Regions from separate parts of the Billgrantia sp. NRB1 genome, predicted to be linked through region 1. Evidence: predicted binding sites of a transcription regulator. Region 1 holds the regulator's gene; the other holds the start of a gene.

Region 1 (4,247 bases):
GGCCGGCAGGTTGTCGATGGCGTAAAAGCCGAGGTCCTCGAGGGCCTGTAGGGCGATCGACTTGCCCGAGCCTGAGCGGCCGCTGATGATGACGAGCTGCATGCGGGTCTCCTGGTCGTTGTGCTGGCCGGGTGGCCCGATTGCGTGGGTGTCAGGTGGCTGCCTGTCGTCGGATCGCCTCGATCAGGCGCTCATGCAGCTCCCGCTGACTGGCGCTCTTGCGCAGGGCCGTGCGGGTCTCGACGTCGTTCATGATGCCGGCCACCTGGCCCAGCAGCGCCAGATGGGTATCGTCGGCCTCCTCCGGGACCAGCAGCACGAAGACCAGATCGACTGGCTCGCCGTCGATGGCGTCGAATTCGATGGGGTCGGCAAGCCTGAGAAAGGCGGCCACCGGAGCGTGGCAGTGGGGGCTTCTCGCATGGGGGATGGCCACGCCGTTGCCGATGCCCGTGCTGCCCAGGCGCTCCCGGCCGATCAGCCGGTCGAAGACCTCCTGGCTATCCAGGCTCGGGGTGTTCTGGGCAATGAAGGTGCTGAAAAACTCCAGCACCCGCTTCTTGCTGCCGCCGGGAACCCCGAACAGGGTGCGTTCGGGGGGCAGGATGGTTTCCAGTGTCATGGGGAATCAGCGAGCGCCGGCGCCCTGGGCGCGGGCCTGTGCTTTTTCCTTGTGCTTGACCAGCTGGCGGTCGAGCTTGTCGGTCAACGCATCGATGGCGGCATACATGTCGGCGTCCATGGCTTCGGCATGAAGGTCGGCACCGGCGGCATGCAGGGTGCAGGCGGCCTGCTGGCGCTCTTTCTCCACGGAGAGCGTCACCTGCACATTGGTGATGTTGTCATAATGGCGCTGCACGCGAGTGAGTTTCTCGTCAACATAGTCGCGCAGGGCATCGGTCAGCTCTACATGGTGGCCGGTGATATTGACTTGCATGGCAGGCTCCTTCGTCTTTCGTGTGGTGATTCGATTGTAACCCTTTTTCCTGCCTTGCAAACCCCCTGTTTCAGCGCCTCGCCACGGGGGTCGGGCGCGGCGGCGAACGGCGTCATTTGAAGCGCTTGCGCTCGCTCGAGGAGGGAATGCCCAGGGCCTCGCGATACTTCGCTACCGTGCGTCTGGCCACGCGGATGCCGTCCTCGGCCAGCAGGTCCACCAGGCGGCTGTCCGACAGGGGCTTGCGAGGCGCTTCTCCCTGCACCAGCTTGCGGATGCGGGCGCGAATCGCCGTGCTGGAGTGGGCGTCACCCTCGCCCTCGCCGCCGACCTGGCTGGAGAAGAAAAACTTCAGCTCGAACACGCCCCGGGGGGTGTGGATGTACTTCTGGGTGGTGACCCGGGAAATGGTCGACTCGTGCATCTCCACGGCCTGGGCGATATCGGCCAGCACCAGCGGCTTCATGGCCTCCTCGCCCTGCTCGAGGAAGTCGATCTGGCGGGCCATGATCTCGCGACCGACGCGCAGCAGGGTATCGTTACGGCTGACCAGGCTCTTCATCAGCCAGCGAGCTTCCTGCAGGTGATCCTTGAGAAACTGGTTGTCCTGGCTTTTGTCGGCGCGACGCACCAGGGCCATATAGTCGGGCTGGATGCGCAGCCGCGGGAGCGCTTCGGCGTTGAGCTCGATGCGCCAGCCGCGGTGGTCGTGCAGGGCCACCAGATCGGGGATGACGTAGTCGCTGCCCACCTCGCCGTAGGCGCTGCCGGGGCGGGGGTCGAGGGTGCGGATCAGGCGGATGACCGCGTCCAGCTCGGCATCCTCAAGGCCCAGGCGACGCTTGAGGAGCCGGCGGTCATCGGCGGCCAGGGCCTCCAGGAACTGACGGACCAGGCGCCGCGCCTGGGGCAGCAGGGGCGTGTCGTCCGGCAGCGCCCCTAGCTGCAGCATCAGGCATTCACGCAGGTCGCGGGAGAAGACGCCGGTCGGCTCGAACTGCTGCAGGCGCAGCAGCACCTGCTCGACCTCGCGGGTCGGCAGGCCCTCGAGTCCCTGCTGGCGAAGGCCGTCGCGGATCTCTTCCAGCGGTTGGGCCAGGTAGCCGGCGCCGTCCACAGCGTCGATCAGGCTCTCGGCAATCAGTCGCTGACGCGGCTCCAGGTCGGTCATGGCCAGCTGCCAGACCAGGTGGCCATTGAGGCTCTGGCCCTCGGCCTGGCGCTCGAAGTCGGGGCCCTCGCCCCCGGCGGGCGCGCCCAGGTCCTGGTAGGTGTCCGACCAGTCGCTGTCGGTGCTGAGCTCGCTGGGAATCTCGCTGGCCCAGTCGTCCTCGGGGGTCTCGCTGACCTGCTGTTCGCCGAAGCCGTCGTCGAGCTCCAGCATGGGGTTGGACTCGAGCGCCTGCTGGATCTCCTGGCGCAGGTCCAGGGTGGAGAGCTGCAGCAGGGCGATGGCCTGCTGCAGCTGAGGGGTCATGGTCAGCTGAGTGCCGACGCGCAGTTGCAGAGAAGCTTTCATGGCCATGAGAGACGTTGCTCATTTGCCGAAAAGCCCCACCCTAGACCGCGGCCGGGTGACATGCAAGAGACTCTTCGATAAATTTCTTGCAATAAGTATACCAGGCGCAATCTGTGTGCCGAGGTGGCGCAATAACATTCATATCAGCATGTTGCGATCAATATAGGATTAGAGGCGAAAGTCCTCGCCCAGATATACCTCGCGCACCCGCCGGTTGGTGAGGATGGCTTCGGCGTCGCCTTCGGCGATGATCTGACCGTCGCCGACGATGTAGGCGGTGTCGCAGATATCCAGCGTTTCGCGCACGTTGTGGTCGGTGATCAGCACGCCGATGTCCCGCGCCTTGAGCTGGCGAATGATGCCCTTGATCTCGCCCACGGAGATGGGGTCGACGCCGGCGAAAGGCTCGTCGAGCAGGATGAAGGCGGGCTCGGTGGCGAGCGCCCGGGCAATCTCCACTCGCCGGCGCTCGCCGCCGGAAAGGCTCATACCGAGGTTGTCGCGAATGTGGGTGACATGGAAGTCTTCGAGCAGGCCCTCGAGGCGCGCCTGGCGGCCGCTGCGGTCCAGATCCTTGCGGGTCTCGAGAATGGCCATGATGTTGTCGGCCACCGATAGCTTGCGAAAGATCGAGGCCTCCTGCGGCAGGTAGCCGATCCCGGCCCTGGCGCGCTCGTGCATGGCGGCGCCGGAGAGATCGCGATCGTCGATATGCACCGTGCCGGCATCGGCGCGTACCAGGCCCACGATCATATAGAAGGAGGTGGTCTTGCCGGCGCCGTTGGGGCCGAGCAGGCCGACGATGCTGCCCTGCTCGATGGTCAGGCTGATATCGTGAACCACGCGGCGGCGCTTATAGCTCTTGGCCAGATGGCTGGCCTGCAGAGTCTTCATGGAGGATGCCTTACTGCTCGGGCTGCAGGGTCATGCGGATGCGCTGGCGGCCTTCAATCCCTTCGCCCTCTGCGCGGGCCTGGACCACGCGGCGGTCGAGAAAGTACTCGAGATAGCCGCCGGCGAAGGTGTCGCCGCGCTGGTGAAGTTCGGCGCGATCGATCAGTTCCACGCGCCGTTCGGCCACATGGTAGACGACGGTGCGGCCCCAGCCGCGCACCACGGGCTCGTCGGGGTCCGGCTGCTGCTCCAGGTAGGCTCGCTCACCGGTGGCGATCGCCCGGGATAGCTCGCCGGCCGCGTTGCGCTGGATCTCGACCCGATCGCCGGTCACCCGCAGGCTGCCCTGCCGGATGTCCACCTCGCCGGTATAGACAGCGGTGCCGGCGCGGTCGTCCAGGTCGAGGCGGTCGGCCTCGACTTCGATGGGGGCGCTGGCATCGTGTGCCTTGACCGTCATGGCGCTCAGCGCGACGCCGGCCAACAGCAGACCGCCCAGCGCCAGGGCGGCGAGTGAAGGGAGTGCGGGTCGAATCATGACTCGGGGTCCTCATGGGTGGCGCCGGAGGCTTCCGGAGGGTGGTGGCCGCGAACATTGTCCGTCAAGCGGGCGCGATTGTCATCGAACCAGGCGTCGAAGCGTTCGCCGCTCATGCGCTGGGGCGGCTGTTGCAGCAGTGCCGGGCTCTCGCTCCAGGCGTGGCCGAGGTCGGCGTCCACATGGAGGATCTCGGTATCGAGCTGCCAGCGCTCCTCGGGAGCGAACAGCCGTGCGCTGCCGCTCAGGGTCAGCGGGCTTCCGCCCGGCCCGAGTCGTCCCACGTCGCCCCGGGCGATCCACAGTCGCCCTTCGCTGTCGTGGACATGGGCCACCGGCGTCTCGGCCCGGGTCACGTC
Region 2 (4,247 bases), 1.4 Mb from region 1:
GAACACACCCCATCGACATGGAGCATCACTGAATGTCCCTGATCAACACTGAAGTCAAGCCGTTCAACGCTACCGCTTTCCACAACGGCGAGTTCATCGACGTGTCCGAGGAGAGCCTGAAGGGCAAGTGGAGCATCTTCTTCTTCTATCCGGCCGACTTCACCTTCGTCTGCCCCACCGAGCTGGGTGACCTGGCGGACAACTACGCAGAGTTCAAGGAGCTGGGCGTCGAGATCTACAGCGTCTCCACCGACACTCACTTCACCCACAAGGCGTGGCACGACAGCTCCGAGACCATCAACAAGATCCAGTACCCGATGCTGGCCGACCCGACCCTGAAGATCTCGCGCAACTTCGAAGTGCTGATCGAGGACTCCGGCCTGGCCGAGCGTGGCACCTTCGTGATCGATCCGGAAGGCAAGATCCAGATCGTCGAGATCAATGCCGGCAACATCGGCCGTAACGCCGAAGAGCTGCTGCGCAAGGTCAAGGCCGCTCAGTACGTGCGTAACAACCCGAACGAAGTTTGCCCCGCCAAGTGGAAGGAAGGCGAAGAGACCCTCGCGCCCTCCCTGGACCTGGTCGGCAAGATCTAAGCGATCGCCCGACCCCGCGAGGCAACCCCCTGGCCTCGTGAGCTCCTCGCCCGGGCATGTTCCGCCCGGGCGTTTTTCAAGAAAAGCGCAGACAATCCGCGCAGCTCATCGGCCCCTGGCCGTGTGCGCCGGCCTGCGCTGCGCTTTTACATTAGCCAAACATGAAGGAAACCGCTGTCATGTTGGACGACAATCTGAAAACTCAGCTCAAAGCCTATCTGCAGAAGGTCACTCGGCCGTTCGAGATCGTCGCGTCCCTCGATGACGGCGACAAGTCCCAGGAACTGTTCGGCCTGCTCAACGAGATCGCCGGGCTTTCCGACAAGATTTCCCTGCGCAGCGACGGTCAGGATGCCCGCAAGCCGTCGTTTGCCATCAATCGTCCCGACGAGGAGACCGGCGTGGTCTTCGCCGGCATTCCCATGGGACACGAGTTCACCTCCCTGGTGCTGGCGCTGCTGCAGGTGGGCGGCCATCCGCCCAAGGCCAGTCAGGAAGTGATCGAGCAGATCCAGAGCCTCGAAGGCCCGCTCCACTTCGAGACTTACTTCTCGCTCTCCTGCCAGAACTGCCCCGACGTGGTGCAGGCGCTGAACCTGATGGCGGTGCTCAACCCGAACATCCGCCACGTGGCCATCGACGGCGCCCTGTTCCAGGACGAGGTCGAGGTGCGCCAGGTGATGTCGGTGCCCAGCATCTACCTCAACGGCGAGTCGTTCGACCAGGGCCGGATGAGCCTGGAGCAGATCCTGGCCAAGGTGGACACCGGTGCTGCCGAGCGCGAGGCCGCCAAGCTCAGCGAGAAGGATGCCTTCGACGTGCTGATGATCGGTGGCGGCCCGGCCGGCGCGGCGGCGGCCATCTACGCCGCTCGCAAGGGCCTGCGCACCGGCGTGGCGTCCGAGCGTTTCGGTGGCCAGGTGGTGGACACCCTGGGCATCGAGAACTTCATCTCCGTGAACTACACCGAAGGCCCCAAGCTGGTGGCGGCCCTGGAGGAGCACGTCAAGGAGTATGAGGTCGACGTGATGAACCTGCAGCGGGCCACCCAGCTGGTGCCGGCCACCCAGCCCGGCGGCGAGCACGAGGTGCGCTTCGAATCCGGGGCGAGCCTCAAGAGCAAGACCCTGGTACTGGCGACCGGCGCCCGCTGGCGCGAGATGAACGTGCCCGGCGAGGCGGAGTACCGCAACAAGGGCGTGGCCTACTGCCCCCACTGCGACGGCCCGCTGTTCAAGGGCAAGCGCGTGGCGGTGATCGGCGGCGGCAACTCCGGCGTCGAGGCGGCCATCGACCTGGCCGGTATCGTCGGCCATGTGACCCTGATCGAGTTCATGGACGAGATGCGCGCCGACGCCGTGCTGCAGAACAAACTCAAGAGCCTGCCCAACGTCGATATCATCCTGGGGGCTCGCACCACCGAGGTGAACGGCGACGGCCAGCGCGTCAACGGCCTCACCTATGAAGAGCGCGCCAGCGGCGAGATCAAGCGCCTCGACCTGGAAGGTGTCTTCGTGCAGATCGGCCTGGTGCCCAACACCGAGTGGCTCAAGGGGTCGCCGGTGGAGATGTCGGAGCGCGGCGAGATCATCGTCGATGCCCACGGCATGACCAGCCTGCCCGGCGTGTTCGCCGCCGGCGATGTCACCACCGTGCCTTACAAGCAGATCATCATCGCCATGGGCGAAGGGTCCAAGGCCGCCCTCGGCGCCTTCGACCACCTGATCCGCAGCTGATCGCGCCAAAGCGCCATACCGCGCCCCCGTCGGCCCTGCCGGCGGGGGCGCGGTGCCGTTGGTAGGGTCGAAAAGTGGGCGCTCGGCCCTCGGATCCAGGGGAGCCGCTCTTTTCTGGTGCAGCATTCGAGGATCTTTTGCTGCGTTAGCTAGCGTTGAATCACAGTCTGTCCTGCCCTATCCCTTTTCTGGAATGAACCTTGCTAATGTCATGGCACATGCTGAAAGGCATGCATGCATTGGTTCGATGCGTTTTATCCAAGAAGAAGGGAGTTTCCCATGTTGTACAACAAGAACAAACTGGTACTGATGTCAGCGGCAGCCACTCTGGCGCTGGGGACCTCCGGGTTCGTCGCCGCCTCCACCCTGGAGGACACGCGGGACCGGGGGGCCGTACAGTGCGGCGTCAGCGATGGTCTGCCAGGCTTCTCCTCCCCGGATGACGAGGGCAACTGGCAGGGGATCGATGTCGATGTCTGCCGCGCCGTCGCCGCGGCGGTCTTCGGCGATGCCGATGCGGTCCGCTATATCTCGCTGAACGCCGTGGAGCGCTTCACCGCGCTGCAGTCCGGCGAGGTCGATATTCTCTCGCGCAATACCACCTGGACCACCACCCGCGACACCACCCTGGGCCTGAACTTCGCCGGGACCAACTTCTATGACGGTCAGGGGTTCTTGATCAACCGTGACCTCGGCGTCGGCAGCGCCAGCGAGCTGGACGGTGCGGCGGTCTGCGTGCAGTCGGGTACCACCACCGAGCTGAACCTGGCCGACTACTTCCGTGCCAACGGCATGGAGTTCGACCCCATCGTCTTCGACACCTCGGAACAGACCGTAGGGGGGTTCGAAGCGGGCCGCTGTGATGTACTGACCTCCGACACCTCCCAGCTGGCCGCCCTGCGCATTCAGCTCTCCGATCCCGACGGCGCCATGATTCTTCCCGAGGTGATCTCCAAGGAGCCGCTGGGCCCGGTGGTCCGCCAGGGCGACGACCAGTGGTACAACATCGTCAAGTGGTCGCTGTTCGCCATGCTCAACGCCGAGGAGTACGGCATCTCCAGCGACAATATCGATGAGCTGCTCGCCACCGAGGACCCCAACGTGGCGCGCCTGCTGGGCCAGGACGGCAACTATGGTGAAGGCATGGGGCTTGACGCCGACTGGTCCTACAACATCATTAGCCAGGTCGGCAACTACGCCCAGGTCTTCAACCGCAACGTCGGCATGGACTCGCCGCTGGAGATCGAGCGCGGCGTCAACGCCCTGTGGATCGACGGTGGCCTGCAGTACGCGCCGCCCGTCCGCTAACGCTCCGTCCAGGGTGCCGGCTGAACCGGCACCACATGCACATGATGCGCGACTTGCTGCCGGCTCGGCCATCCCGGGCCGGCAGCCGCGTGCCCTGCTTGACGGATCCAGGCGGAGAATTGTCCATGTCCGTTCGACCCCAGGCCCGACCTTCGGGCCCCAAGCCGCCGTTCTGGCGTGATCGCGCCAAGCGCGCGCTGCTCTTCCAGGCGCTGCTGATCGCCGCCGTGGCAGCCTTCCTGCTCTATATCATCGGCAACACCCAGGACAATCTGGCGGCTCGTGGTATCACCACCGGTTTCGGCTTTCTCGAAAGAACGGCGGGGTTTGGCATTGGCCAGAGCCTGATCGAGTACACCTCACAGAGTACCTACGGCCGGACCTTCCTGGTGGGGCTGCTCAACACCCTGCTGGTTTCGGCACTGGGTGTCCTGGCCGCCACCATCATCGGCTTTACCGTGGGCATCGCCCGGCTGTCGCCCAACTGGCTGATTGCCCGGCTGGCCAGCGGCTATATCGAGATCTTTCGCAATATCCCGCTGCTGCTGCAGATCTTCTTCTGGTACTTCGCCGTGCTTCAGGCGCTGCCCAGCCCGCGCGACAGCCT

What was found. The regulator sigma-54, encoded in region 1, starts transcription at its own class of promoters, with help from an activator protein. The targets are predictions, from matches to a motif close to TGGCACNNNNNTTGCTNT.
Region 2: a site for sigma-54 is predicted at 2,522-2,539, ahead of ACZIYR_RS18370 (amino acid ABC transporter substrate-binding protein). Genes of this name have one in related genera too.

Annotation. Positions count from the first base shown of each region.
Region 1 covers NZ_CM167783.1:2,621,946-2,626,192, reverse strand. The annotation lists gene rapZ (RNase adapter RapZ) at 1-102, opposite strand, end outside; gene ptsN (PTS IIA-like nitrogen regulatory protein PtsN) at 152-622, opposite strand; gene hpf (ribosome hibernation-promoting factor, HPF/YfiA family) at 629-937, opposite strand; gene ACZIYR_RS11950 (RNA polymerase factor sigma-54) at 1,050-2,462, opposite strand; gene lptB (LPS export ABC transporter ATP-binding protein) at 2,625-3,350, opposite strand; gene lptA (lipopolysaccharide transport periplasmic protein LptA) at 3,361-3,888, opposite strand; gene lptC (LPS export ABC transporter periplasmic protein LptC) at 3,885-4,247, opposite strand, start outside.
Region 2 covers NZ_CM167783.1:4,008,147-4,012,393, reverse strand. The annotation lists gene ahpC (alkyl hydroperoxide reductase subunit C) at 33-596, shown strand; gene ahpF (alkyl hydroperoxide reductase subunit F) at 776-2,332, shown strand; gene ACZIYR_RS18370 (amino acid ABC transporter substrate-binding protein) at 2,615-3,640, shown strand; gene ACZIYR_RS18365 (amino acid ABC transporter permease) at 3,766-4,247, shown strand, end outside.